DNA from 4 places in the Psychrobacillus sp. FSL W7-1457 genome. Region 2 is predicted to be linked to each of the others. Evidence: riboswitches for the same ligand, from Rfam matches in the RefSeq annotation. Region 2 holds a riboswitch; each other region holds the start of a gene.
The links. A riboswitch is a leader RNA that binds a small molecule or an ion and turns the genes downstream of it on or off. The one in region 2 is predicted to bind S-adenosylmethionine.
Positions count from the first base shown of each region.

Region 1: another riboswitch for S-adenosylmethionine. It lies ahead of NSQ95_RS08565 (MetQ/NlpA family ABC transporter substrate-binding protein); the one in region 2 lies ahead of metK (methionine adenosyltransferase).
Region 3: another riboswitch for S-adenosylmethionine. It lies ahead of metA (homoserine O-succinyltransferase); the one in region 2 lies ahead of metK (methionine adenosyltransferase).
Region 4: another riboswitch for S-adenosylmethionine. It lies ahead of NSQ95_RS05030 (ATP-binding cassette domain-containing protein); the one in region 2 lies ahead of metK (methionine adenosyltransferase).

Region 1 is NZ_CP151993.1:1,795,051-1,802,740, forward strand. Features, by position in the region: gene NSQ95_RS08560 (ATP-binding cassette domain-containing protein) at 1-959, opposite strand, end outside; gene NSQ95_RS08565 (MetQ/NlpA family ABC transporter substrate-binding protein) at 1,155-1,964, opposite strand; SAM riboswitch class I at 2,058-2,172, opposite strand; gene NSQ95_RS08570 (pyridoxal phosphate-dependent aminotransferase) at 2,354-3,517, opposite strand; gene NSQ95_RS08575 (carbon-nitrogen family hydrolase) at 3,603-4,382, shown strand; gene NSQ95_RS08580 (PaaI family thioesterase) at 4,462-4,938, shown strand; gene NSQ95_RS08585 (hypothetical protein) at 5,158-5,367, shown strand; gene NSQ95_RS08590 (hypothetical protein) at 5,615-6,283, shown strand; gene NSQ95_RS08595 (IS1182 family transposase) at 6,457-7,690, shown strand, end outside.
Region 2 is NZ_CP151993.1:2,677,478-2,685,167, forward strand. Features, by position in the region: gene NSQ95_RS13010 (alpha/beta hydrolase) at 1-773, opposite strand, end outside; gene NSQ95_RS13015 (gamma carbonic anhydrase family protein) at 884-1,399, shown strand; gene metK (methionine adenosyltransferase) at 1,612-2,808, opposite strand; SAM riboswitch class I at 2,999-3,116, opposite strand; gene pckA (phosphoenolpyruvate carboxykinase (ATP)) at 3,334-4,920, shown strand; gene NSQ95_RS13030 (hypothetical protein) at 5,813-6,289, shown strand; gene NSQ95_RS13035 (hypothetical protein) at 6,561-6,869, shown strand; gene NSQ95_RS13040 (hypothetical protein) at 6,955-7,404, opposite strand; gene NSQ95_RS13045 (prolyl oligopeptidase family serine peptidase) at 7,405-7,690, opposite strand, start outside.
Region 3 is NZ_CP151993.1:1,875,822-1,883,511, reverse strand. Features, by position in the region: gene NSQ95_RS09025 (acyl-CoA dehydrogenase family protein) at 1-626, shown strand, start outside; gene NSQ95_RS09020 (hypothetical protein) at 962-1,159, opposite strand; gene NSQ95_RS09015 (aminoglycoside phosphotransferase family protein) at 1,280-2,209, opposite strand; gene NSQ95_RS09010 (DUF5694 domain-containing protein) at 2,245-2,961, opposite strand; gene speD (adenosylmethionine decarboxylase) at 3,204-4,019, opposite strand; gene metA (homoserine O-succinyltransferase) at 4,473-5,381, opposite strand; SAM riboswitch class I at 5,527-5,630, opposite strand; gene abc-f (ABC-F type ribosomal protection protein) at 5,715-7,583, opposite strand.
Region 4 is NZ_CP151993.1:1,076,333-1,084,022, reverse strand. Features, by position in the region: gene NSQ95_RS05040 (AzlC family ABC transporter permease) at 1-206, shown strand, start outside; gene NSQ95_RS05035 (AzlD domain-containing protein) at 208-516, shown strand; SAM riboswitch class I at 1,347-1,455, shown strand; gene NSQ95_RS05030 (ATP-binding cassette domain-containing protein) at 1,604-2,629, shown strand; gene NSQ95_RS05025 (methionine ABC transporter permease) at 2,619-3,281, shown strand; gene NSQ95_RS05020 (MetQ/NlpA family ABC transporter substrate-binding protein) at 3,293-4,156, shown strand; gene NSQ95_RS05015 (M20 family metallopeptidase) at 4,177-5,379, shown strand; gene NSQ95_RS05010 (CsbA family protein) at 5,688-5,939, opposite strand; gene NSQ95_RS05005 (PDZ domain-containing protein) at 5,948-7,117, opposite strand; gene NSQ95_RS05000 (S41 family peptidase) at 7,200-7,690, opposite strand, start outside.

The DNA.
Region 1 (7,690 bases), 880 kb from region 2:
GACTGAACTTGGTCCGGGTCTCCGACTAAATGGATGACAATATTACCCACAATCCCATTTTTCAACTCAATGATATTGGCGGTTAATATATTAGGCTGGACTTCAAATCTTTGACTAACCTCTGCTAATAAGGGCTTGCCAGTGCTCTCTCCAACGAATGTTAAACGTGTAACAGCACCTGTTACATGGAGCTGAGAAATTAGAGACGGGGATAGATTTCGTTGACTGATTGTGCTTAAAAACTTCTTTGTAGTTGGATGCTTTGGCTTTGTAAAAAGGTTAATCGCCGTGTTTGCTTCTACAACTTCTCCTTTTTCCATTACATACACATGATCACATATTTTTTGAATGACATTCATCTCATGGGTGATTAGTAGAATAGTGATACCCAGCTCTTTATTTATTTTTAATAACAAATCTAGTATGGAATCAGTAGTTTCAGGATCCAATGCACTTGTTGCTTCATCGCTTAATAGTACTTCGGGTTCCTGTGCAAGGGCTCTAGCTATTGCGACGCGTTGTTTTTGCCCTCCTGAAAGCTGGTTTGGATAGCTTTTATACTTATCAGATAAACCAACTATTTCTAAGTACTTTTCTACTCTACTTTTTACTTCTGCTTTGTTATAGCCGAGTAGCTTTAATGGAATGGCAATATTATCATAAACAGTTGCTGTTTTTAGAAGGTTAAATCCTTGAAAGATCATTCCTATTTTATTTCGTACCATACGTAGCTTCGCCGGGGGAAGGGGGGTAATGTTATTGCCGTTTATGTATACTTTTCCGGATGTTGGTTTCTCTAATAGATTTACACAGCGAATGAGCGTACTTTTCCCTGCACCGCTATATCCTATAACACCATGAATTTCACCTTTTTTTACGTGTATGCTTACGTTATTAACAGCCTTAACCGTACTACTTTTACTGTTGAATTCTTTTGTAATATTTTCTAAAACTATCATGAATGATCTTCCTTTCTAAAGAAACGCCGGCAGACATAGGCGATTACGCTTTTCTAGTTGTCTAGCTTCGGCGTCTTGCCCCTCGGGGTCAAATGGGAAAATACTGCGGTGGCTGTGGATCTGCCTCCTCGCATTTTCCCATTTGCCTGTCGGTGCAGACATAGACTCCTACGCTTTTCTAACTACTTTTTACTTTTACCATCCTGGTAGTGCAGAACCTTGGAATTCTTCTTCAATAAATTCTCTAACTTCGTCTGAATGGTATGCTTTAATGAATTTTTGAATGACAGGGTCATTTTCATTTTCCTTACGAACAACAATATGGTTAACGTATGGTGAATCTGCTGACTCTAACAAAATAGATTCTTCTCCAGGGTTAATACCAGCTTCCAAAGCATAATTGGAATTGATTGCTGCTGCATCGACCTCACTAAGCTGTTTTACTATTTGAGCAGCCTCTAATTCAATAAATTCAAGGTTTTTAGGATTTTCTTCAATGTCATGAATAGAAGCATTTCCTTTTTTACCTTCTTTCACTTTGATAAAACCGTTCACTTCTAATATGTCTAAAGCTCGTGCACCTTGTGTTGGATCATTTGGTAGTCCAAAGGTAGCCCCATCTGGCAATTCTTCGAAGGATGAATACTTTTCAGAATAAACGCCCATTGGAAGTAAAATAGTCTCAGCGACTGGTACTAGCTCTGTATCATTATTTTCGTTGAATGAGTCAAGAAAAGGTAGAGTTTGATAACTGTTTGCGTCTAAGCTTCCTTCAGCAAGTGCTGTGTTTGGAAGTACGAAATCTGAAAAAGCCTTTATCTCAATTTCTAGTCCGTCGCGTGCTGCAACTTCCGCAACAACCTCAGTAACTTGTTCATGTGGACCTGACGTAACGCCAATAACTAATTTATTTTCATCTAATGGTCCTGAAGTAGCATCATCACCACAAGCCGAGAGTAACCCTGTTAATAAAACACCTGATAATACTAAGCTTAATTTTTTCATCGTAATTCCTCCTGAATATGTATTAATAAAAACGAATAAATATAAAAGCCTCTCTTTCAAAAGAAAGAGAGGCACACAAATATGTATGGTCCTCTCTTATCTTCCAAAACAAAAATGTTTTGCAGGATTTAGCACCTTTCTATACTTTTTTAGTATAGATGGTTGCCGAGCTTCAACGGGCCAGTCCCTCAGCTACTCTTGATAAGAGATAATAATCTATTAAGTTTTTCGTTTTTACTATAGAAAAAATTTACTACACTGCTCTATTGAAGTCAATAGATATTTTTATATTTTTATAATTGTTTAGAAAACTTCAAATAGAGAATTATATAAATAATTATGCATAAGCAATATTTAGCAAGAAGACTGAATCAGTGTTTCAGCAACTATTAAAAAAGCTGTAGCTTTTCTATTCTTTCTACGGCTTCGACGAGTCGATCCTCATCAACTAATAGCCCCACCCGTACATAACCTTCTCCATGCTTACCGAAGCCGTTTCCAGCAGCGACTGCAACATCAGCTTTTTCTAAAAGAAGGTCTGCAAATTCCTCGCTAGTATAGCCATTTGGAACTGGAAGCCAAGCGAAGAAAGAGCCTTCTGGAGCTTTTACGTTCCAACCAATTTTTCTACATGCCTCTATGAAAATGTTTCTTCTTTTTTCATAAAGTGCTACTAATTCATCCACACATTCTTGAGAGCCATTTAATGCTTCGGCTGCTGCAGTCTGAACCGCAGGAAAGAGACTGACAAAAAGATGATCTTGTATAATATTAATAGATTCAATGATTTTAGAATTACCGACTGCAAAACCCACACGCCATCCAGCCATATTATAGGTTTTAGAGAGTGTATACATTTCAATGCCGATTTCCTTTGCGCCTTTTGCTTCTAAAAAGCTAACTGGTTTCTTTCCATCAAACCCAATACCTCCATACGCAAAGTCATGTACAACGGCTATACCATTTTCCTTCGCTAAATCTACCGTTTCTTGAAAAAATTCTGAAGTGGCAGAAGCTCCAGTTGGGTTATTTGGATAATTCAAATACATCAGTTTTGCAGCTTCTTTTTGTTCTGTAGAAAGCTGCTCGTAATCTGGAAGAAAACTATTTTCCTCTAACAGGGGCATTGTTTCAAATTGTACATTGGCTAGCCCAATACCTGATAAGTAATCTGGATAACCAGGGTCTGGAAGAAGCATTAACTCGTTATCATTCATCAAAGCTAAAGGTAGTTCAACCAAACCAATTTTAGTTCCAAATAAAATAGCGACTTCTGTATCAGGATCCAAATTTACGTTGTATTCGCGCGAATAAAAATCTACTGCTGCTTGCTTCAACTCATTTATTCCTCTGAATGGAGAATATTTATGAGATTGAGGGTTTTTAGCAGCACTTGATAATGCTTTTACAATATGATCCGGTGTGGGCTGGTCGGGATTACCTTGTCCAAGATTTATCACATCTCTTCCTTCTGCCACAGCTTTCGAGACTTTTTGTACTAGTGTTGCAAAAAACTGGGGAGGGAGATTTTTTATACGATCAGAAAATTCCATGGGCAATACCTCTTTTTCTAAATAGTTGCATATATTAGTCAAATCTTATAACCTTTTTAGTATTATGTCTAGAGGTGGTGTCGGTATGAAAATTGCTTGTGTTCAGTTAGATATAGCATTTGGTAATCCTAAAGAAAATTTTGAAAACGTTGAAAAGAAGATTAGAGAGGCTGCAAAGCAAGAAGCTAAACTAATCATTTTACCGGAAATGTGGAACACGGGATATGATTTGACTAGATTAGAAGAAATAGCTGATAAAGAGGGGAATGACACAAAGAAATTATTAGCCAAGCTAGCGAAGGAATTACATATTCACATTATCGGTGGCTCTGTCTCTACAAAAAAGGATTCTCATTTTTATAATACGATGTATATTGTAAATGATTCTGGAGATATCATAACAGAGTATGATAAGGCCCACTTATTTAAGCTAATGGATGAACATTTGTATTTAAAAGCAGGAAACAAGAAAAACTTATTCGAAATCGAGAATATAAAGATGGCAGGTGTTATATGCTATGATCTTCGCTTTCCTGAATGGTTTCGGGCTCACTCTTTACTAGGAGCCAAGGTAATATTTGTTCCTGCACAGTGGCCAGCAGCCCGGATTGATCATTGGAAAATTCTTCTGCAGGCAAGAGCAATCGAAAATCAATGCTATATAGTGGCAGTAAATCGAGTAGGAAAAGACCCGAACAATGAATTTAATGGTAACTCGATGGTGATTGCCCCTTGGGGAGAAATAGTATGGTTAGGTAATGAGGAGGAAACTACCGGTCTAGTAGATATTGATTTAAATCTTGTAGAAGAAGTAAGAGGTAGAATTCCGGTTTTTCAAGATAGGAGAGAATCATTATATAAATAATAATATTTATTTGAAAACTCTTAATTTAAGTTGACTGATAGTTTGCTTTTTTGTATGGTTTGTTAAAGGGGGAGAAATAATGACAGAACACAAAATTGCTATACAGGATGAATATCCGGATGATTTTGCTTGGTGTTATGGATGTGGTCGTTTAAATGAAGAGGGGTATCATTTAAAGACATATTGGAATGGAGATCAAACAGAAACAATTTATCAACCTAGAGAAGAGCATACTGCAATTCCTGGCTTTGTGTATGGTGGATTAATAGGGGCTTTGGTAGATTGTCACGGGACCGGCTCAGCATCACTTGCTCTTCACCGAAAAAATGGATTTGAGCCTGGCAGTGGTGAGGCACCTCCACGATTTGTGACGGGTTCACTGCATGTGGATTTTCTGAAACCAACACCACAAAAAGTTGAACTAAAGGCTATCGGTACGGTGGAAGAAATACATCCGAAAAAGTGGAAGGTGACTTCTGAGGTGTTTGCTGGAGACGTCCTTTGTGCTAAAGGGGAAGTAATCGCTGTTGTCATGCCTGCTACTTTTGCGAAATAATAAATATAACAGTTAACACAGGATATTTTTCCTGTGTTTTTATTATTGATTAAAGGAAAATAGTGACTTTCTGCAAAGGTCGGTTACCCATGTTGTAACTGGATATTTATGTTAAAATATTAAAGAGTTTATCAATGTAGAGACTTTAAATGACACGATATAGGTCATTGTTTTTTTGAGGTAGAGTTGAATGATTTGTAATCTTTAAGGAGGGACAAAATGATAAAATCTGCAAAGGGTCAATTAATACTTTCCACAATAACTGCCACTCTCTTTATTATTGCTTCCTTTTCTTTTATACAATTTAATGATGGTAATAGTTTTTTCTTTGGACCGGTTGTGTTCTACATTTTAATGTTATTAAATGTATTTCATGCGGGATTATTAACGCAAAAATATATTCAATTCAAAAATGACGACACTGATTAAACTACAGATAAATTAAAAATATAATCGTTAATAGGCAGAAATACAATGATGAGCTATAGGTGGAGTTCTCAGCTTTTTATTGCATTTCAGTTCCTTGAAATATCCTTATGATCTTGTTTTCTAGCTTGCTTTTACATACGATATACTTTTCGAAATGGAACAGAGGATGCTCGTTGGAAAACAACTATTAAATTTAAGATTATAACCCCTCTTTTATGGGAAAGAAATAATAAAGGAGGGGAAATCAATGGATACTATTTTGTACTTATTTTTTACAGCGGCATATATAGGGCTGTTTATTTGGGGATTAATAGGAATAAAGAAAAAAGATGTTTTCAAGTGGACAAGCTTTGTGTATCTTATTATTTTGGCACTCATCTATGATAATGGAATAATTGGTATTGGGAGATGGATCGGTGAAGGTGATTTGCTGGAAACCTTGAATCTCTTACGATTTTGGACGCATGCATTTTTAACTCCATTACTTGTCTTATTTGCGGTTGGTACATTGAAGGAAAGTGGAATAGCATGGGCTCAGAAAAAATGGCTTACGATATCAGCTATTATTTATACATTGATTTTAATAGGTATTGAAATATGGTTGGAAGCGTCTCAGCTTACATTAAAGGCTGAGGAGGAATATGGGGTTCTTAGATATGTCTCTACAGAAGAAGCTTCAGGGCCACCAATTATGATTCTTCTAGTAACACTTGTATTAATCGTAACTAGTGCTATTCTTTGGAAGAAAACAAAATGGGCAGTATTTTTTATAGGTGCAATCGTTATGACAATAGGTAGTGCGGTTCCTATCAATGTAGAGAGCGGTGCGGTCACGAATGCATTTGAATTGTTCTTATTATTTACGCTTATTTGGACAAAGAGAAGGCTTATAAAAGGTAAACTCCAATATAAATAAATTCAAATTAAAGAAATTAAGACGACCCAATAAATTACGAGGGCACTGAAAAAGTCAATGAAATTACTAAAGCGATTGCGTGAACAGATTTCTGTTCACGCAATCGCTTTTTCTTTATCTTACATCCTCTTATCATAGTATAATGAGTAAAACTAACTAGAGGTGACGCAGCCATGATTTCCAAACAAGAAACACTAAATTTGAGCCCTTATATAGCTTTGTATGATTTAGTTATCCCAAAAGATAATATGCTTCGCCAAATCAACGAGCTCGTCGATTTTTCATTTATCTTAGACGAATTAAAATCAAAATATTGTTTGGATAATGGTAGAAATGCGATTCCACCTATTCGTATGTTCAAATATTTACTGTTGAAAGCCATACATGACCTATCAGATGCCGATCTCGTAGAGCGTTCAAAATTCGATATGTCGTTTAAATATTTTCTAGATATGTCACCAGAAGAAGAGGTCATTGATTCCAGTTCTCTTACAAAATTTCGCCGCCTTCGTCTCCAAGACATGAATCTATTAGATTTACTCATTGGAAAGACGGTTGAAATTGCGTTGGAAAAAGGGCTTATCACCAGTAAAACCGTTATTGTCGATGCAACTCACACAAAAGCTCGTTATAATCAAAAATCACCAAAAGAGTTTTTACAAGAAAAATCAAAAAATGTGCGTAAAACGGTTTACCAACTCGAGGAAGAGATGGTCGGAAAGTTTCCTAAAAAGCCAACTTCAAATGAAGTGACGGAGGAATTGGATTATTGCCGCCGAGTTGTGGAAGTCGTCGAAACACAATCAAAAGTAGCACAAATCCCTGCTGTGAAAGAAAAATTAAATGTCTTAAAAGAAGTCATCGATGATTACGATACACAGTTGGGTCATTCAAAAGATCCTGATGCGCGTGTCGGACATAAATCGGCAGACTCGGCTTTCTTTGGATTCAAAACGCATATCGCGATGAGTGATGAACGAATTATCACAGCCGCGATTGTAACAACTGGTGAAAAAAGTGATGGTCAATATCTTCAAGAATTAGTAGAGAAAAGTAAAGGGACAGGGATGGACATCGAGACGATCATTGGAGACACGGCTTATTCAGGCAAAGATAATTTACAATACGCCAAATCGGAAGAACTTCAATTAATTTCAAAATTAAATCCCGTTATCACAAATGGTAACGGTCAAAGAAAAATTGCATTTGATTTTAATAAAGATGCCGGTATGTTTGTGTGCCCAGTCGGGCACATGGCGATTCGAAAAGCACGGACTGGAAAGAAAAATGAAAATCAAAATCAAAAAATCACCTTTTATTTTGACATCGAAAAATGTAAAGTTTGTCCAATGCGTGAAGGCTGCTATACAGAAGGTGCGAAAAGTAAAACGTATAGCATCTCATTGA
Region 2 (7,690 bases):
GATCTTAATACATTATTAATGAAGGAATGAGAATAAGTAAATATTTCTTCTCTTTCTGGCTCTAGATACAAGTCATGAAAGCAATTCTTCCATTCCTTAAATTGATAATCCGATAACTCTTGTTTTTTCAGCCATACTTTAGCTGCAGTTGTATCCGTAATTTTATCTCTTTCCCCTGTCATCAATAGCAAAGGAACATTAGGAATAGATTCATGATATTGACTTACCGTTTTCATCTCATTTTCCAGCTCTTTATACCAGCCATGTGAAATTATTGTTCGATAATAAGGATCATCAACTAGATTTTGATAAGCGCCGTAGTTTCTAGTGAGTTCCTTGAGCTGAATATCATGGTTTATCTTTTGCTGCACGGAGATTTTAGCTAAAGTCTTCGTCCATTTAGATGGAAGCTTGTTTAACTGTAGCCATGGAGATGTCAAGATAACACCTGCATACTGGACCTCTATTTTATGTAACATTTTCATCACCAGGGTTGCCCCAAGACCATGTCCAATTATGAATATAGGAAGATCATAGGAAACTGCCACCTGTACTGCTTGTTTTATGTATTCTTTGTAAAGATCAAAAGATTCATCATGAATGGTTTTTGCTCTCACCAACTCCCCATGTCCTGGTAGATCTCCCATTACTATATGGCAATTAGAGCTTCTCAATTTTTCGATTAACCAAGCATAGCGTCTGTGATGTTCATAGGCACTATGAACAATTATTACTACTGCTTTTGCTTTTTCATCTGATTCCCATTTCCACATGTTCAACATACCTCATTTCTAAAACACTCTCCACGTACTATTTATTTCCTTCTTCCCATTTGTTTGATAGGATTAATTATATTCTAATAAAATAAAGGAGTGTGTCTATTTTGATTTATCCTTACAAAGATAAGAAACCTTCGATTGATGAATCAGTTTATATTGCTGATTATGTCACAATTACAGGGGATGTTACAATCGGACCAGAGACTACAATTTGGTTTAATACGGTAATTAGAGGGGACGTTGCCCCTACTGTGATCGGAAGTAGAGTAAGCATTCAAGATTTAAGTTGCCTACACCAAAGTCCCAATAACCCACTAATCATTGAAGATGAGGTCACTGTCGGCCATCAGGTCACTTTACATAGCTGCACAATACGTAAAGGTGCATTAATTGGCATGGGTTCCATTATATTAGATGGCGCTGAAATAGGTGAAGGTGCTTTTATTGGAGCAGGAAGCTTGGTTCCCCAAGGCAAAAAAATTCCACCTAATACGCTTGCTTTTGGAAGTCCAGCAAAGGTTATACGAGAACTAAATGAGGAAGATAAAAAAGATGTCCAACGAATTATTCATGAGTATGCTGAAAAAGGACAATATTATAAATCAGTAAAACCAATTTAAAATTTTTTAAGAAACTAAAGCATTCTTATATTTTATATAATTTATACCCATTAATCCATTATGAGTAAACGCACCCAATTATTAATCTCCTTTAAATACACTTAGTTTTCAGATCATCTGTATAAAAGTATAAAAAGAACAGAAGGTATTAAGAGATCAATCTCTTAATACCTTCTGTTTTTATAAGAGGCATTCTGTAATAGAAGACTCTTTTATAGACCAGCTTTTTGCTTTAATAGCTCTGCTTTGTCTGTTCTTTCCCATGGTGCATCAATATCTGTACGTCCAAAATGTCCGTAAGCAGCAGTTTGCTTGTAGATTGGGCGACGAAGGTCTAACATTTTAATAATGCCAGCTGGGCGAAGGTCAAATAGCTCACGGATATAAGTTACCAAATCTGCTTCGGATACTTTACCTGTTTCAAATGTATCAATAGCAATTGATACAGGCTGTGCTACACCGATTGCATAAGCAAGCTGTACCTCACAACGATCAGCAAGACCAGCTGCAACAATATTCTTTGCCACATAACGAGCTGCATAAGCTGCAGAACGGTCTACTTTTGTTGGATCCTTACCAGAGAAAGCTCCTCCTCCATGACGAGCATACCCACCGTAAGTATCTACGATAATTTTACGACCTGTCAAACCTGCATCCCCTTGTGGACCACCGATAACAAAGCGACCAGTCGGGTTGATAAAGTACTTTGTTTCGTCTGTTATTAAATTAGTAGGAACTACTGGTTTAATCACATGCTCTTTTAAATCTCTTTGAATTTGTTCTAACGTTACTTCCGGATGATGCTGTGTGGAAATAACAATCGTATCGATATGAACTGGATTGTTATTTTCGTCATATTCTACTGTTACTTGTGTTTTACCATCTGGTCGTAAGTAATCTAATGTTTCATCTTTACGAACCTCAGCTAATCGGCGAGCTAGTTTGTGGGCTAGGCTAATTGGAAGTGGCATAAGCTCTGGTGTTTCATTACAAGCATAGCCAAACATTAAACCTTGGTCCCCAGCTCCGATTGCTTCAATATCAGAATCAGACATCGAACCTTCTCGAGCTTCTAGTGCTTGGTCAACTCCCATAGCGATATCAACCGATTGCTCATCGATAGCTGTAAGAACTGCTGACGTTTCTGAGTCAAAACCATATTTAGCTCGCGTATATCCAATTTCTTGAATAGTAGCTCGCACTACTTTTGGAATGTCTACATAAGTAGAGGTTGTGATTTCTCCAGCAACTAAAACCAAACCTGTAGTAACTGTTGTTTCACAAGCTACACGAGCGTTTGGATCTTCCGTTAAAATCGCATCTAAGATAGCATCTGATATTTGGTCACAAATTTTATCTGGATGACCTTCTGTTACCGATTCCGATGTAAATAATCGTCTTTGTGTCAAAAAATTCCCTCCTATGTCCTGCGAGATTTCTCTCAGGAATTGATACGGTACTCATTCCCATGTCAAGCCTATAGTAAACTTGAAGCCGTTTCGGACTTGGCACACAAGGATTTAGGGCGATGTAATATAAAAAAACCTCTCACTCACGTAGTTACATGAGGAAAGGGATTAATATCATAAACACCTTTCACTCTTATCAATCAAGGAATTTCACCTTGTATCAGGTTTGGCACCTTTGTAACTTAAGTACAATTACAGGTTGCCGGGTTTCATAGGGCCTGAACCCCTCCACACGCTCGGAATAAGAGTATCCGTTCAATTCACCATCATACGTATATTAGCAAAATAAGTCAACAGGTAAATTTGTTATTTATTCACAATTACAAAAAAAAATCATTTTTTGAGCTTTAATTAGTGTAGACTATTTAGTTTAATGTGTTATACTATTTCACATATCAACGAAAAATCCTCTTTATGATGTTTCCGTGAAGAGCTAAAAACTTTAATAAAGGATGGTAATACTATATGAATTCAATCGATACTGTGAGCGAACTGAACGAATTGTTAGCTGGTAACAACATTAGCCTGCAATTATCAGTACCACAATTAGTGGAAAAAGCTACGTCAAGAGGAGAAGCAGTACTAACTTCCACTGGAGCTGTTAAAGCAGAGACGGGCAAATATACAGGACGTTCTCCAAAAGACAAGTATATTGTTGATGAACCTATCTCAAAAGACAAAATCGATTGGGGATCTGTAAACCAACCTATCTCATCTTCGCACTTTGAAGCATTATATTCAAAAGTTATGAACTATTTAAAGGAAAAAAATGAACTATTCGTCTTTAAAGGATACGCTGGAGCAGACAAGGATTCACGTTTAAGCATTCAAGTTATCAACGAATATGCTTGGCACAACCTTTTTGCTCATCAGTTATTCATTCGTCCTTCTGAAGAAGAATTGTTATCTCATAAAGCAGACTTCACTGTAATTAGTGCACCGAACTTCAAAGCAAATCCGGCTGTTGATGGAACTAATTCAGAAACGTTCATCATCGTATCCATGGAAAAACGCATCGTTTTAATCGGTGGTACGGAATACGCAGGAGAAATGAAAAAGTCTATATTCTCTATTATGAACTATTTATTGCCTGAACAAAATATTTTACCAATGCATTGCTCAGCTAACGTTGGAGAAAAAGGCGATGTAACATTGTTCTTTGGTCTTTCAGGTACTGGAAAAACTACCTTATCTGCTGATTCAGGAAGAAAACTAATTGGTGACGATGAGCATGGCTGGTCAGATAATGGCGTATTTAATATAGAAGGCGGTTGTTACGCAAAATGTATCGACCTAACAAGAGAAAATGAACCACAAATTTTTGACGCTATCAAATTTGGTACAGTTTTAGAAAACGTAGTTGTAGACCCTACTACTCGTACTGCTGATTATACTGATAGCTCTTTAACTGAAAATACTCGTGCAGCTTATCCAATTCAATATATAGATAATATTGTTGATCCATCTGTTGCTGGTCACCCAAATACAATCATCTTCTTAACTGCAGATGCATTTGGAGTGTTACCTCCAATCAGTAAGCTTACTAAAGAGCAAGCAATGTATCACTTCTTGAGTGGATTCACTTCTAAGCTTGCTGGTACAGAGCGTGGAATTACTTCTCCACAGCCTGCTTTCTCAACATGCTTCGGTTCTCCGTTCCTACCATTACATGCAACTGTGTATGCTGAAATGCTTGGTAAGAAAATCGATGAGCATGGAGCACAAGTATTCTTAGTAAACACTGGCTGGACTGGTGGAGAATATGGTGTAGGAAGCCGCATGAAGCTTTCTTACACGCGTACGATGGTTCGTGCTGCAATCGAAGGTAAATTAACTGATGTGGAAACAACTAAAGATGCAGTATTTGGATTAGATATTCCTACTAGCATTGACGGAGTTCCTTCTGAGGTATTAATCCCTCGTAACGCATGGGAAGATAAAGCTGCTTATGATCAAAAAGCGTCTGAGCTAGCTCAATCCTTCCGCGAAAACTTCAAAAAGTTTGGAACTGTCTCTGAAGAGATATCATTAAAAGGCGGTCCTACTGCTTAATACACTTTAAACTTAAGAAGCTAATACAATAAAGCCTACTTCTAAAAACGAAAAGCTCTGTCAATTTTACTCTGAATGTAAAATTGGCGGAGCTTTTTTTGATAAAAAAATGTTATAAATGTCTAATGGGTTTGTAGTTGGAAAGAAAACAACGAAAAACATAGTGCCGTTTAGATGTGTGTTATTTATTGTAAATTTTTATAAACAAAAGAAAATTATGTTAGAATGTATTTAAGATTGTAATTAATTTGGAGGTGAAATTAATCTAAGTTGACACTCTTAATAATTATTGGAGCTTTTTTAATGCCGATATTAGCTATTATTTTTTGTCTTAACCTAGTAACAATCATAAAAAAAGTAAAGAGCGACGAATCTACTACTAAAAATACATTTTGGATGACAACGTCTTTTATACTAATTGTATGGAGCATGTCTCTTAGCGCTATATTCAGCTTTACTACCAATCCCCAATAAGAATATCCTTTTAAACACCGGTACTAGCCTTTTTTAATAAAATGATAAAATATTTAAAGAAAAAAACGCTTAAATTCTGAGCGTTTTTACTGTTTTCATAAAGATATTGTTGAAATATATGCTGTTTAAGCCAATTATCCTCTATACTCAGCTAACTATTTCCTAGGAAATCCCCTCTCCTGCATCGCTTATGCTTGGACTCCGATCTTAAAGCTTAGCACTATATCTTAACTAGAATATTTTCAAAAGAGTTTGAAGAAACCAAAAGGCAGAGTATATACCAATAAATTAAATAAAAGGTTATTTATGTTTACACATTAATTACTCATAAAGACTCGTTAATGTAAGTGATCCTCTTAATAAGGGCAAGGATGTACACTAATCTCTTAAAATTTCACGAAAGATGGGAGTATCATAAATGAAAAAATGGTTGTTGCTAATGTTATTTTGCGTCACCTTAGGTCTATCTGCTTGTTCTCAAGGTGAAGAAGACACACTGAAATATTTGGGGGTTATTAGTGAGGGAAAAGTTTTGGGTTATGAATACACTGTAATAAAAGAGCAGAATAATTATTTATGGAAGATAGGATACAAAGAAGATATAACGATTATCGAAGAGAGTACTTACAATAAAGAAGATTTATTAAAATTTAGGAATGCTGTAATTGACAGTAAATTGGTATTATCAAAACTTATTATATCGGTATCATACTTACTAATTGTTACTATAACAACATTTCTCCTTTATAAAAAAAATAGAAAGATGCTTAAAGATGCCAGTGCAGTGATAACTATTTTTGTAGGCATTGCTGTATATATTGCATTTAAAGCGTCATTTGATTTAAATAGTTTATTACACGACATTAAATACTTCTATTTAATCCTTACTATTTAAATTAAAATGTGAATGTCAATCGTCTTTATCATACGTACAACTCCACATGAAAGAGGTTATGCTAATGAGTATGAATGCTACCTTTCTACTCCGTTTTAAGTTTTGACCGCCATTTTTACTAAGAAAAAACAGTCTTTGTATGCAGGAACAGAGGTTGTTAAGAGATAAAACTTTAGTGAAATAAGGGGGAATTCGATTGAAAAAACTCTGCTTACGAATATTCGCAATGGTGCTGATATTAGTCATCACAGGCTGTTTCTAGCTTGAACCTATGACTTTTGAGGGAATTTACTCAGGAGACTTATCAGAAGTATCCAAAATAGAGATTAGACACGGTAATGGAGAACTTAAAGAAATTACAGATCAATCAATTATAAACTCTTGGCTTGATAGTATAAAAAACATCGTATTTGAGCCTTCTACAAACCAAGAGGGGCATGTTGGTTATCTGTATAATGTAAGCCTTTTTGAAAAGGAAATTTTAACACTTTCCTTTTCTACTACACAAATAAATGATTTTTATTACAATGAGAATGAGCAAGTTTTGCAGCAATTACATTCGTTATTCAATGAAAATTAAACGATCCCACGAATCTGTAATAAACTGACAAAATAATAAGAGGTAACAGACTAAGTCCATTACCTCTCCCATATATAAAGGAATACTAATCCTCAAAGTCGTCATGATATTCCATTTCAGTTGAAATTGGGAATATTGCTTTTATCTCTTCAGCCTTTTCTTCATCTACGTTTGAAAAAATGATTTCAGCTCCATATTGCCCAATTTCTAATTGTTCTTCTCCATTTGTGTTGAAAAACATGGTGAACCATTTCAGTCCCCCTATTGGGTCTTGAGAATAGTTTCGGAAAAACAATCTGTTCTCATCGGTTAAATTTACGGTAAAAATCTTCATTAACCCTTCATTCAGTGCCTCAAAGCTTTTTTCAGAAAGCTCATTGACTACTTCCTCTTCCTCAGCCCAGCAATGTATCACTACTTCCGAATACTCATTCGTATACTGATCCCATAAGTCCTCCCAAAAGCTTAAATCTATTGGGAACACCGACTTTTCCTCTAAACTCATTGACTCTACTTTAACAACTAACTGACCCACTTATTTGCCTCCTCCATGTTTTTTCATCCATATACACACGTCCTTCACTACTTGTCGATTTACTTTAGAAGGAAAGTAATGTGTGAAGTCTGGATAATACCATGTCTCTACAATTTTGTTATACCCTATTAAAGCCTGTTCTAACACTTTTGCATGCTCAATTGAAACATTCACATCTTCTCTCCCATGAATGATTAACACAGGGGCATGAATTTCTTCGATTTGGTTCAATACATTCCTTCCCTCATATTCTTCCTCACGGTTTGAGGGAGTCCCACCTATTACG
Region 3 (7,690 bases), 800 kb from region 2:
TTGTTGAAATGATAGTAGTACCTAGGGACAGTCCTGGTGTTTCTATTCTTGAAACATGGGATATGCTTTCCATGAGAGGAACTGCAAGTCATACCCTCATTTTAGAAAATGTTAGAGTTTCCGAAAATCATATCCTGAAAGCCTTACCTGCTACCAAGACAGAAGCAAAGGGATGGATGCTTCATATTCCAGCCTGCTACTTAGGGATCGCTTCTGCAGCAAGGAAATACGCAGTTGACTTTGCGGCTTCTTATATCCCCACCTCTTTAGGAAAGCCAATCGCTGAGACTCCAAATATTAAGCAGATCATAGGCGAAATGGAACTAGAGTTATCCATTGCAAGACATATGCTCTATGGAACGGTGGAACGATATGAGCAAGCAGAAGATAAGACGACCCTTCAAGAGTCACTGGATATTACTAAAATAGCCGTCACGAATGGAGCTATTAAAATAGTCGATTTGGCTATGAAAATAGTTGGCTCTAGAGCCCTATCTCAATCTAATCCGATGCATCGCTACTACCTAAATGTGAGAGCAGGATTATACAACCCTCCTATGGAAGATATGATAAAGTCAAAATTAGCAAGCGCAGCTATTGATGCAACTAAGAAAGACGAAAATTAAAACGAAGCGAATGGAGAGCAGTCCATTCGCTTCGTTTTAATTTTGTTTAAGAAGTTATAAACTTCGAAACCTGTGGATAAATTGATGACTAGCTCCATCGCCTCGCCCCTCGGGGTCAAATGGTTAAAAGCTCCGGTGGCTGAGGAACTGCCTCCTCGCTTTTCTCCATTTGCCTGTCGGGGCAGACATAGGCGATTGCGCTTTTCTTGATTGGCTAGCTCCATCGCCTTGCCCCTCGGGGTCAAATGGTTAAAAGCTCCGGTGGCTGAGGAACTGCCTCCTCGCTTTTCTCCATTTGCCTGTCGGGGCAGACATAGGCGATTGCGCTTTTCTTGTTACGTCCCAAAGGTTAAAAGGACATAAGAGGCTGCGTATAAAAAAGTTACAAGATATGTAATGATATACATCATTACTTCAAACCTGTTAAGCTTTCTTTCCCTCTTCGTCTTTTTAAGCAGACGAATATATGCATATCCACATAGCCACAGCAATAGGATCGTTACCTCGTTTACACTTTCTATTAAGTTAACCAACAGATTTTCTCCTTACCAATCATATTTAATTCATGTTTATAAGTACGGTTTTTGTAGAAAACCAAGAACAATAAAAGATAATGAAATTTATAAGCTTTTTAATACTGAAGTAAAATTGACTTACACTCTTTCTGGATCCTTATACCAGGTTGGTTCTAGCTCCTCGAAAAAATGGTGATCCTGTAATAATAGATTAATACGTTCCATAAACTTTTCTAATTGCTGAGGAGAGCTTTTAATTGACCAAACTATACTGGAAAAACACATCATAGCTGCATAAATACTATATATCCTCCAAAATTCATTTGGAATATTATCATTAAAATAACCATGTATTTGACCAATTGAAAAAGGTACACTTTCCACTCTACTAGCAATAGGAATTTTCATAAAATCATGCCAAGGATCACCCCAGTCAAAATTGTTAAAATCAATAAGACCCCCATATCTCTGATTGTTTAAAATGATATTTCCCAAATGAAAGTCGTCATGCTGGAATTGATTGGGACGATTCTCCAAATATACATTATTTTGCTCTATAAAATGAATGACTCTCTCCATATTTTCAAAGCTTAAATTATAACTTTTGTATTGCTCTAGGTATCTATTATGTTTTTTAATTGATCTAATATGCCAGCTCTCCAAATTAAGTGGTGCAGGAAGCATATGTATACGAAAAAGCTCTTTCCCGGCCTCTTTCCCTAATTCATATTGTTGTTGCTCTGATAAATAAGGAAGATAATCTTTTGCTTCCTCTCCTTCTATATAAGTCATGATGTTATAACACAATCCTAATTCATCTATCCTCCCTATCTCTACGGGCATGGGACATTTAATGCGTGATAGACGAAGCTCATTGAGCAGTTGAAATTCTTCCTTTTTTCTCTTATACAATTTAATTTCCATAAGACGTAATACATATTTTTTATCCAATTCATCCGTAACTATAAATTTCAGGTCAGAGGAATATCCTTTTGACAACTCTTGAATACTTTTAGAATGCTTAAGTAAAACGATTTTTTCTTTTATTTCACCAAAACTAACTTTCAAAAGATTGCCTCCTTTCTATCGTTGCTAATACAAATCTAAAGAAACTCACCAACCGAAACAATTTCAAATAGTCCACTTTCTTTTAAAAATTGAGCTACCAAATGGACATGAGCTGCTCCTATTATCAAAAGTACCCGATCATTTGAAGAGGAGATATCGGCGAGGTTAGCAAACAAAATAAGATTTCGCTGATACCACCATCTCATCCAATCAATTCCCACATAGTCGCTCCCCCGACCTATACGAGCAATATGCATATACATTTCATGTTGCTTTTTTATGTATTTCTCTTCGTTGAGGTTTATAATAAGCTCATCTATCCTTTTTTCACCTAGTGGGAGTATGAGCTTGGAACGATAAGTATCAATTAATTGAAAAACCTCTGTTTGTTCTTTTTCTGCCCACTTCATAACTTCTCCGATTGATCGATTCCCAACGTTCTCCATCCAATCTATCGCATATACCTCTTCATGTTTTAACTCCGCTGCCGCCTGAAAACCAAACTGATGTATTTCATCTATCGCTAGCTCTAGTTCATTGTTTAAATATTGATTATACTCTTCGTTTAATAAGTGATTTTTTTCTTTTTCAACTTCCAAAGCAATTTTGTCAGGATGGAATTCTTTTATAGCATCTACAACTTTTCTTATCTCCCCTTGCCTTTTAGTCGATCGTAAGTTGTCCGTTTCTACATTGTATAAATCAGAAGTATTTCCCATATGAAATGTCCCTAATATCATGATTTTGGTCATTTTTTATTACCATCCTCTCCCAATACGATAAAATTAATTTCATTAATACATCGCAGAGTTAACATAATTTTCTATTATTTTCCCATATAAAGGAATAAAGGTAAATAGATAAATTATTGGTTGAGGCCTTTCTAAGAAAACGATAAATAAAAAACAGAGCAAATTCTATGCGAATTGCTCTGCTATTCTGGATGATTTTATCTTCATTTTGAACGATTTAACATGACACTTAGAACTTAATATTATTCGGTTCGTGTCATGTTTTTGGCGTAAAAGATTTCATCCATTTCTGTTTTAAGCTTTTTGGTGATAGAGATTTTCTCATCATTGGATAGCTCGTCTTCCTTGTAACCAAAGAGGTAGTTATTCAAATCAAATTGTTTCAGCTTACATTTGGTATGAAAAATATTTTCCTGATAAACATTCACATCAATCATATGGTAATATTCCTGCAAGGCATTCGGAATATAATTTTGAATGGAATTAATATCGTGGTCAATGAATAATTTATGACCCTTCACGTCTCTCGTGAATCCCCTCACTCGGTAATCCATGACCATTACATCGGTTTCGAAGGAATGTATTAGATAGTTTAGAGCTTTTAAGGGAGATATTTCTCCGCAAGTCGAAATGTCTATGTCTGCTCGAAACGTACTAATCCCTTCATCTGGATGATATTCAGGATACGTATGAACGGTAATATGACTTTTGTCTAGATGACCAAGAACGACCTCTGGTATAGGCCCAGGGGATTGCTTAAATGATTCTATCGGTGTTTGATCCACGGGTCCTTCTGACACTAAAATAGTCACACTTGCCCCTTGTGGCTCGTAGTCCTGTTGCGCTATGTTTAAAATATTCGCTTCTATAATTTCGGACACTTTTGTTAATATATTGGTTAGACGCTCAGCGTTATATTGCTCATCAATGTATTCAATATATTTTTCCCTTTCTTCCTTCGTCCTTGTATAACAAATATCATACATATTAAAGCTTAGTGTTTTCGTCAAATTATTAAAACCATGTAACTCGATTCTTTGTTTTGGTGTCAAACTCATAGACATAACCCCACTTCCAATAATTGAAAATCATACTTTTATAGATATGTGTATCAGCAAAATACAATGTCTCTTCCATTTTGTCTTCCCTAATATTTGAATAAATAAAACTAAAATCAATAAAAAACTCCTGAATATTAAAACAGGAGTTTATATGTGTCAATTTCAAAATTCCTGTTTGTATAGAAAAACACGAACAATTAAAAGAGAACAATGAAATTTATCTGATTTTTAATAATAAAGTAGAATTGATTTTCGCTCATATCGCGGACGCTTTCCGTGGAGTGAGCGATAAGCCATCACCCATCGCTTTCGCGCGTGGTTGTAACGTCTTTATCTGTCTCACTCATCCCTACTTACGTCTCCGCCCTCCGCTGCAATCAATATTTATAATGTTCACTTTTAATCTTTAAAATGCTTTTTATGAAATTGACTCGTATATAATTTTTCTATTTACTCCCATTTATAAGGAGTAGCCTGATAAACATAGTAATTCAACCAATTAGAAAATAATAAATGTGTATGTGCCCTCCATGTATTTAATGGCTTATTAGAGGGATTATTATTTGGGAAATAGTATTTGGGCATCTCAATATCTATTCCTTTAGTTATGTCTCTATGATATTCCTCTGCTAATGTGTGCGCATCATACTCTAAATGACCAGTGACCATCACCATTTTATTGTCGTTCGATTTTACAAGAAACACACCTGCTTCCTCCGAAGTGGATAAAATAGTTAGTCGCTCATGCTTTTCTATTTCTTCTTCAGATACAGAAGTGTAACGAGATACGGGAGCATTAAACTCTTCATTAAATCCTCTTATTAAATTCTCCACTTGGTCAGTTAATATATGCCGATACACTCCCGAGCATTTACGAGAAAGTGTGAATTTATCTATACCAAAATGATAATACAGTGCAGCCTGCGCGCCCCAACAAATATGTAAGGTGGAGGTGACATTGGATTTAGACCATTCCATTATTTCCTTCATTTCATTCCAGTAATCGACCTCCTCAAATGGCAACTGTTCTACTGGAGCACCAGTTATAATCATCCCATCAAACTTTTTTTCTCTTATTTGATCAAATGTCGTGTAGAAAGTATCCAAATGGGTTTTGCTGGCATTCTTGGATTCATGCGTCGCTGTATTCATAAAGGTTATATTCACTTGTATAGGGGTATTCCCCAGAAGTCTTAATAGCTGAAGCTCCGTTTTTTCCTTCTCAGGCATTAGATTAAAAATAATAATGTTAAGTGGACGGATGTCCTGCTTGTAAGCACGCTCTTGATCCATGAGAAAAATTTTTTCTTCTTTTAACAGCTTAGCTGCAGGTAATTGTTTCGGAATATTGATAGGCAATGACTTTCCCCTCCCAATGAAATGCGCAAGAGCACCTGTGATTTCGCCTCAAACTAAGTAGGAAAGCGAACAGGAGCAAGGCATTTGTTAAAATAAATACCTCTCTTTCCATGTAAGAAAAGAGAGGCAGGAATTTGCTAACTAGCTCTTATCTTCCAAGATCGTCTTGTTAGGAATTAGCACCTTTCTGTACAACAGAGGTTGCCGAAGTATCACAGGGCCTAATCCCTCCACTTCTCTTGATAAGAATATTAAATTGTTTAAATTATTCGTTAATAAGTTATATTAGCATGCTCTATTACTTATATCAACCCATTTTACAAAGTATTCGGGTCATTCTGCTAAATCTAGCCATTTTTCTAATAATTGCTCCAATTGCTCCTCTACCCGAAGTTTTTCCAAGCTTAATGCCTCATAATTTTCCCAGTCATTCTCTATGCTAATTTGTTTTGTTAGCTCACCTATAACATTTTCGAGCTCACTTATTCGCTTTTCCAAAGGAATTTCCTTTTGTTGTTTGGCAGGTGTTGTTTCTTTTAATGGCTGATCGATTATTTCTTTCCTAATATTTTCTTTCGAGCAAAACTCATTCCATTTTTCCCTTGCCCATTCGTAAGGGCCTTCAAATGTGGTAAGCACGCCATGCTCTAGCCAAGCAGTCCTTGGAAATAGTTTATTTAGAAAATATCTATCGTGAGATACAGCAATAATAGTCCCTGTAAAATCATCTAGCGCTTCCTCTAATACCTCTCGTGAATCAATATCAAGATGATTCGTTGGCTCATCTAATATGAGACAATTTATATCTTGATGCATTAGCTGAGCAAGACGGAGTCGCATTCTTTCTCCTCCGCTTAAATCAGCAATTCTTTTAAAAACATCCGCCCCGTAGAACATAAACTTCGCTAAAATGTGTCGAGCCTCTCCTTCTGCCACATTTACTTCAGCTCTAAAAATATCTATTAAGCGAGCTTTGGGATCTGTTATTTCGAAATGTTGAGAAAGATATCCTTGGCGCACATTACTACCAAATCGAGCTTCACCCGAGTCTATTAACTCTACTCCCCTGAGAATATTCAAAATGGTAGTTTTACCGGTTCCATTCCTACCAACGATTGCAAGACGGTCCTTCCAATGTACATGAAGTTCTGCACTGTTTAATAACATTTTTTCACCAAAGCTTTTGAAAGCCTCTTCCATTATGACAACTTCTTTTCCGCTTCGGGGTGCCGCATCAAAAGATAGACTCATTTTCTTAGGGTCTATTAGAGGTTTACGAACCTTTTCCATCCGCTCTAATGCCCGTTCCATATTCCTCGCTTGACGGTGTAAACTTGCATTTGGAGGAACTGCTTGGTTAGCCCATATCCTTAATCTTTTTATCGCTTCTCTCATTTTCTTTATCTTTTTTTGTTGCTCCTCATACTGTTGAAATTCACGAGTAAGTTTTTCTTCCTTTTCGATTAGAAAAGAAGAATAATTACCATGATATTTCGTAAGCATACCATCCTCAAGATCTGCAACTTTTGTAACTACCTTATCTAAAAAATATCGGTCATGTGAAATAATAACCACTGTACCTGTATAACTAACTAAATACTCCTCTAACCACTCTATTGCAAACAAATCCAAATGATTAGTCGGCTCATCCAACAGTAAAAGGTCTGGTTTGGTTAATAGTAGCTGTCCAAGCATTATTTTCGTTTGCTCTCCACCACTTAAACTTGAAAATGGCTGTTCTACAAAATCACCTAGCTCTAGCCCTTCAACTACTTTATCAATTTCCGAATCAATCGTATATCCGCCCTGTAACGTGAATTTTTCCTGTATGTCTCCATACTGCTTTAGAAGTATTTCCATCGCCTCAGCATTTACCACTGCTAGTTCGTTTTCAAGTATACTCATCTTTTTCTGTAGTAGCATAGTATCCTCGAAAGCATCATATAACAGGTCTTTTCCTTTAACGCTTTCTGAAAAAGTAGGAATTTGGGCTAAATAACCTATTTTCGCCCCCTTTTTAAAAGTGATTATTCCATGATCAGGTTTTTCAATACCTGCTATTAGCTTAAATAGCGTTGTTTTCCCACTCCCATTTCGTCCAACTATTCCTAATTTGTCCCCCACTTTAATATCTAATGACAGATCATCAAATATAAGATTCCCACCAAGCATTTTACTTATTTCCTGTATTTTGCATATCATTATGTTTCGCTTCCTCTCCAAATTATTGCTGGAAGCATTTTTCTGCATACAAAAAGACTGCTCGAATAAGCGAGCAGTCTTCTAATGTGGTTCAGAAAGAATGGCTT
Region 4 (7,690 bases), 1.6 Mb from region 2:
TCATAGGATTACTAGTCCCGTCTATGAAGGATAACCGAAAAGTAGTCATGCTAGCCCTCATTTCTGCTGTGATTAATGCTTTTTTTTACTGGACTAGCTTACTTTCTACTGGATGGGCTATATTAGTCGCAACACTTGCTTCTTCTATTCTAGTTGAAATCATCTATGCAAGAAAACAAAAAAGCTTGCCAAAAGGAGTGTTATAAATTGGGTAGTTGGTATTGGTGGATGCTTTTTGGTATGGCAGTTGTTACTTACATTCCTCGAGCATTTCCTTTAACATTTTTAGAAGGCAAGGAACTGCCACCTGTTATTTCAGGTATATTACGTAATATCCCTTTTGCTGTTTTAGGGGCATTAATATTTCCAGCAGTTTTATACATACAAGAAGGCGATATTTTATTTGGTTTTATAGGTGCAATCATTGCTTTTACTCTCGCCTTTTTATTTCAAAATGTGATGGTAGTAGTCCTTGGAACAGTTGGTTTTTTAGCAGTTTATAGCCTCTTTATATAAAGGGGTTAATTTCTTCAAAAAATTCATTTTATTAAACATGCATTTTACGAATTATGATAGAGTGGCAGCGACGTCTGATAGCTTATCGTTCACCGACGAATGCCTCCTCGTAGAGTACAAAACTTTATATTTTTAATAATTCTCTCTTAATTGTCCGTGACTTTAATAAATTTGTAATTTAAATAAGCTTTGTTGAAGTTATTGGTTGATTTTGACTCACAATTCTTTTTTATAGTGACTGTAAACATAAACAAAGGAACTTTCAAATGGCTAGTAAGAACATAAAAAGATGATGAATTTGGGGTTGGTGACAGTTTTTTAGCTTTGATTATGCGAGTAAACTTATTCGCGCTTTATCGATAAAGGAAAGCCATTCCCATTTATTGATTGGAGCGCCAGACGGCGACTCCTACGGGATGAGTGAGACAGATAAGACATCACAACCACGCGCGTAAGCGATGGGTGATGGCTTATCGCTCACCCCGAGGAAAGCGTCCGGCTGGGGCGGAAATCAATTCTACTTTCTGATTTATAGATTTCTTTGCATCATAAATCAACCCTACTCTTTAACATAGCCTTTATTAAAAACTCTTTTACGAATTATTGATCGAGGGGAAGCGATGACGGATAAGTTATAGCTCATCCATGAATGCTTCCTCCTAGCGTATAAAACTATATTATTTATTATTTTTTCGAACCCTTCAAAAATTTATATTTAATTAATCAATTAAGTAGTTCAAATTACCCTAATTTTGAAAACCTCTTGACTGTTATGTTTTTATTGTTTAAAGTTTAAAACAATTCTTACAACAATTAAATAGCACATCACTTTCTTATCTAGAGAAACCGAGGGATCAGGCCCTATGACGTTTCGGCAACAGGTTCAAATCTTTGAATACTGTGCCAACTCCTGCAAGCGCAATGCTTGAAAGATGAGAAAAGTTGGCTTTTTCGTAAATTCTGGAGAGCTTTCTTTTTCTTATCGTTTTTAGATAAGAACAAGGAAGCTCTCTTTTTCTCGTGATAGAAAGGTAGATGACTATCTTTTGTCTGTAACGAACCAATGATGTATGAGGAGGTAATTTGAATGATCGAGTTTAAAAATGTTTCCAAGACCTTTCGTCTTGGCAAGCGGGAGGTGCATGCAGTAAAAGATGTTTCTCTAAAAATAAAAGAAGGTGAGATATTTGGCATCATAGGATTTAGTGGTGCGGGAAAGAGTACGCTGCTCCGACTAGTTAATATGCTGGAACGTCCTTCTGCAGGCTCTGTATTTATTCAGAATATCGATGTTAAATCATTGACTTCCAAACAGTTACGAGCAAGACGAAGAAATATTGGAATGATTTTTCAAAACTTTAACTTGTTCCACTCTCGAACAGTTGGCGGAAATATAGCTTACCCTCTAAAGCTAGCGGGCTTGAGTAAAAATGAAATTACAAAAAGAGTGACTGAACTACTTAGCTTTGTCGGACTTTCTGATAAGGAAAAGGATTACCCTAGTCAATTATCTGGAGGACAGAAACAGCGCGTTGGCATTGCTCGAGCTCTTGCAACATCACCTGATATTCTCATTTGCGATGAAGCAACTTCTGCATTGGATCCCGAAACTACTGCAGAAATTCTTCGCTTACTTAAAAAGGTGAATAAGGAATTTGGAATTACCATTTTGTTAATCACACATGAAATGCACGTCATTCAGTCCATTTGCGATCGAGTAGCTGTAATGGAAAATGGAGAGGTTATTGAATCAGGAGACGTATTCGATGTATTTACTGATCCACAGCATCTTACCTCTCAGCGCTTTATACGATCTGTACAACAGGATCTACCTTCTCCACAAATTTTAGAGGATTGGCGTTCTCGAGGAGGCAACGGCTTTTATCGAGTAATCTTCAAGGGCGACGTAACAAATAAAGCCATTTTATCTCAAATAACTCAGAAGCATCGCATTCATTTCAATATTGTTTATGGTTCTATACGAGAGTTACAGGAAAGGCTTTTTGGAGATTTAATCGTGTCTTTTGAAGGCGACACGGTGGCAATACAAAGTGCCATTAATGAGCTAGAGACAATCGTTGACATTCAGGAGGTGGCAAAGCATGAAAGTTGATTGGAGTACTTTCTGGCCAAGGATTGTAGAAGCTACTGGGGAAACCATTATTATGGTTATTGCCACTTTAGTATTTGGTTCTATTTTAGGAATAACGATAGGTCTTCTATTATTCGTAACACGAGAAAGAAACATTTTAGAAAACAAAATTGTTTTTCAAGTGTTGAACATATTAATCAATATTATTCGACCAATCCCATTTATCATCTTTTTAGTGGCCATCTCTCAGCTCACTAGATTTGTAATGGGAACAACTATTGGAACTGCAGCCGCCATTTTCCCAATGACGATTGTCGCCAGCTTTTCTATAGCTCGAGTTGTGGAAAATAACTTAGTTAGCATTGATCCCGGGGTGATAGAAGCAGCACAAGCGATGGGTGCAAGTCCTTTACGAATTATATTTACCGTTTTAATACCTGAAGCTCTTGGACCTCTTATTCTCGGCTTAACTTTTATAACTGTTAGCTTAATAGACTTTTCTGCTGTAGCAGGGACAGTCGGCGGAGGCGGACTAGGCCATGTAGCAATGACCTATGGATATCAGCGATTTGAGGGAAGTGTTATGCTCGTAACCGTTGTTATACTCATCGTTTTAGTACAGCTTGCCCAGTGGTTAGGAAATGCATTATCTAAAAAATTCATCAGACGATAAGGAGAATAGATATGAAAAAAATTAGTTTATTAATAATTGCTCTTCTAGCAGCAGTAGTCTTAGCAGCTTGTAACGACTCTTCCGCTGCTTCAGACAAAGATACGGTTAAAGTGAAAATTGGAGTGAATGGATCAGATGGTGCCCAGTGGCCAGTTTTAAAGGAAAAAGCAGCAAAAGAAGGAATTGAAATCGAGTTAATCGAGTTTGCAGACTACACTTTACCCAATAATGCTTTAGCACAGGGAGATATCGATTTAAATGCCTTCCAACATATTTCTTTCCTATCCCAATATGTAAAGGAAAGTGGTAATGACCTTGTTCCGATCGGTTCAACGATGTTTGCACCACTTGGCGTTTATTCCGAAAAAATCAAAGACATTAGCGAAATTAAAAAAGGCGATAAAATTGCAATTCCAGATGATCCATCTAACCAGGCTCGTGCACTTCGTTTGTTAGAGTCTGCAGATTTAATCACTCTTTCAGATAGCTTCGGCCTATTTGGAGACCCAAGTGGCATTGTAGAGAACCCATTGAACCTAGACATCATCCCAATGGTTGCACAGCAAACACCACGAGTGTTACCTGACGTTACTGCTTCTATCATTAATAACGGCGTTGCCGGTCAAGCTGGCTTCTCTCCTGGTGAGGACCCTATATTTAAAGAAGAAGGAAAGGATGAATCCATCTATCCTTATGTCAACACAATAGTAGCCCGTGGAGAAGATAAAAATAACGAAACATACACACGTATTGTCGAATTATATCAAGAAGAAGATATCCAAAAAGTTATCACCGAGGATACAAAAGGCGGATCCGCTTTAGTTATTTTAACGCAAGAACAACTAGATAAAACATTTGAAGATCTAATCAAATAAAAAAAATTGGAGGAATACAGATGAGTATTGTAAAAGAACCAAAGGAATTATTGTTAAAGTCAATTGAGGAAAACAAAGAATTATACGTGCAGGTCAGTCAGGAAATCCATAATAATCCTGAAATCGGCAACCAGGAGTTCTTCGCTAGTGCAAAACATGTAAAGCTACTACGTGACGCCGGCTTCGAGGTAACTACTTCCGTTGCAGGCCATGAAACATCCTTCTACGCTATAAAAAAGGGAGCAAAAGAAGGGCCAACCGTAGCTTACCTTGCAGAGTATGATGCCCTTCCAGGACTAGGTCACGCATGCGGGCATAATATTATCGGAACAACGAGCGTTGCAGCTGGAATTGCCTTAGCAGAGGCCCTCCCTCTCACAGGAGGAAACGTAGTCGTTCTTGGGACTCCCGCTGAGGAAGGTGGACCAAATGGAAGTGCAAAAGGAAGTTTTGTGAAACACGGTTTCCTTAAAGATGTTGATGTTGCACTAATGATTCACCCTTCTGGTAAGACTTCTTTAACTGGTGAAACACTGGCTGTGGATCCATTAGATTTTCATTTTCATGGGAAAGCAGCACATGCATCTGGATCTCCAGAGAAAGGAATAAACGCTTTAGACGCTGTCATTCTTTTATTCAATGGCATTAATGCCCTTCGTCAGCAGCTTCCAAGCAATGTACGTATCCATGGAATCATCACCCACGGTGGAGATGCTCCAAACATTATTCCTGACTACGCTTCTGCTCGCTTCTATATCCGAGCAGAAAGCTGGAAGAAAACAGAGGAAGTAGCAGAAAAAGTCCATGCTATTGCAAATGGCGCAGCACTTGCAACAGGAGCCTCTGTACGAATTGAGCGATTCCAAAACGAGGTTCAGGACTTTGTATTAAATTCTAAATTAGATGAAATTCTTCATGAAGAGCTTGAGGCAGTAGGAGAGTTTGTCCATACAGAAAAACGAAAAGGCAAAGGATCAACAGACGCTGGCAACATCAGCTATGCTGTCCCTACTGCCCATCCACATATTAAAATTGGTCCAGATGATTTAGTAGGTCACACCATCGAGTTCCGTGAAGCTGCCAAATCCCAGCTTGGCGACGAAGCACTAATTAAGGGAGCTAAGGCTCTAGCCAATACCGGCTATCGCATCCTAACAGATGCTGAACTGCTTCACAACGTACGAAAGGAATATGAAGAAGCGCTAGCTAAGAAGCAAGATTGAGATGAATACCTGATTCGCTGAATGATAGCCTATGGTTAAATGGTGAAGTTTTGGCATTTGGGTAGAAGTGTTGCAGTAGCCGCTGAAAGTATTGTACATGGGCAAAGTGTTGCGGGAATGACTTCAAGTGTTGCGCATTTTACCCGAAGTGTTGCACTAAATGGAAAGTGTTGCACTTACGGCTTGAAGTGTTGCATCAATCCAAGTATCTCACTTTACCAATTGACTTCCTCTTGCCTCCCCCTGTTTGAGGAAGTCTACTAAACTATTAATTTCCATCAGTCGATAGGTAAAAAAAAATCCGCCCTTTATGGGGCGGATTTTTTGTCGCGCGCTTTCATATAGCTAGCATACCAAAATCCAAATGTCAGAGATGCAGCATCTAATATATAAATCCACCAACGATGAGTATAGCCTGCATACACAGATGCTGCGAAGAGAGCGACTGTTAGTAGCAAGGCCACATATCGATTAAAGGTAATTCGAGTAAATAGCACAACTAACAAAGCAGGTGCAACAATCGCAAGTATCACTTGTGTTGGTATAGATAAAGTTTCCATTGTTTCTCCTACCTTACTAAGATTAATCCTAGTCTGTAATGGTCATGTCTAAACAAAACATGCTGTCTCAATCGAAGCTCTCCATTATGATCCAATACTTCTAATCTACAATGGGCTGCATTGATTTGAACAGCTTCATAAAGCTCTTGCTCATCTGTTACTTTTTGTCCGTTTACTTTAACTATACATTCTCCAATTTTTAAGCCCATCTTTTCTGCTGGAGAGTCGGAAAGCACACCAGCAATCATTACCCCATTTGATTGCGGAGACACAGCAAAGGAGCCATTACGCTCTCTTCTATACTCAACAAAGGATATTACTAGTCTTCCTATTACTCCCAACGCCAAAGCTATTAGACTGATAAGTGGTTCTATATAGCCTACCGCTGCTACAACTGTCACGATTATTCCTAATTGCCACACCTTTTTTCCGTACTTAGGGAAAAAATTCTCTGCCAGCGAATGTCTGCTTTTTTGTTGAAAGCCTATTACAAAAGGAAACAATATTAAAGAAAATGTAGACTCTCCTAAAGTAAACTGTGGCCAAAACGGTAGATATGTATGTATAACATCTCCAGGTATGACTAATAGAATCGGTAACAACCAAAGTCGTTTAGTAACATATTCCATTGCCTCGCTGCCTCTTGCCGTTTTAACCAATCTAGGCGAAGCATTTGTCGCTCCATGCTTTTGGATAATATAACCCTCTGCTATCAGCAATAAACCCGCTAAAATAGCAATTGGAACAATGACTTGTCCATCTATATCTTGTCCAACAATCTCCCATGAAAATATTTCATAAGACCAATCATAGAAAAACATGATATAAAAAGTAGCTACCGCTAAGGCAATTGCATAAATTGCAGAACCGGCCTGATACATAAAGAGTAGAACAAATAAAATCATCCATACACTATAAACCATTAACCAACTGGACGGTATAACCAATCCAACCGCCACACTAATTACAGATATAATAATTGCCCATACATAACCATCTAGCAAAAAATGCTTGGCCTCTGTCCAACCCCAAAGTATTCTCGCTCGAAATTGTTTTCTCTCTCTCTTCACCCGAAAGTATCCGATTAATACAGAAAAAAGAAGTGTTATATAAACAGCTGGATGAAGGAAGAAACGTCCAATCCCTTTTGCCAATTCTATTAATATTTCTTGTACCATACGAATCCTCCTCGCTTACAACATAGTCTTCCTATTATTGTAACAAACGAGGAGAACTTCCGTATAGGTTTATTGTCTCAAGTTACTTATTTAAGGTGTGAATTATATAACTTACACCCATTTGAAGCTGCTGATCATTCTCTTTGCGCGCCTTATACTCATTAATTGTGTTCGTTAAATCCTGAAAGAACGTCTCATCTAGCTTCGAATTAATTTCTAGTTTATTTTGCTCTCTATATTTATCTATGGCTTCAACAGTAGCTTCATCAAAATAACCGTCCTTGCGTGATATGTTGTAGCCTAATCCACTAAGAATTTGTTGTACGTACTTAATTTCATCTCCATAATCTCCTTGGTGGAACTCACCATGATAATATTTAATATCTGTATTGAATAACTCATCCTGCTCTACCTTCAAATCTGCCTCTATCCCCTTATGATGAATCCATTGTTGCTTTGGAGTTAACCACTTATGGGTAGAGATTTTTAACTTTCCGCCATTAGACAAAGGATGGGTTTCTTGAACAGTACCTTTACCAAAGCTTGTTTCTCCTACGATCATGGCACGATTAT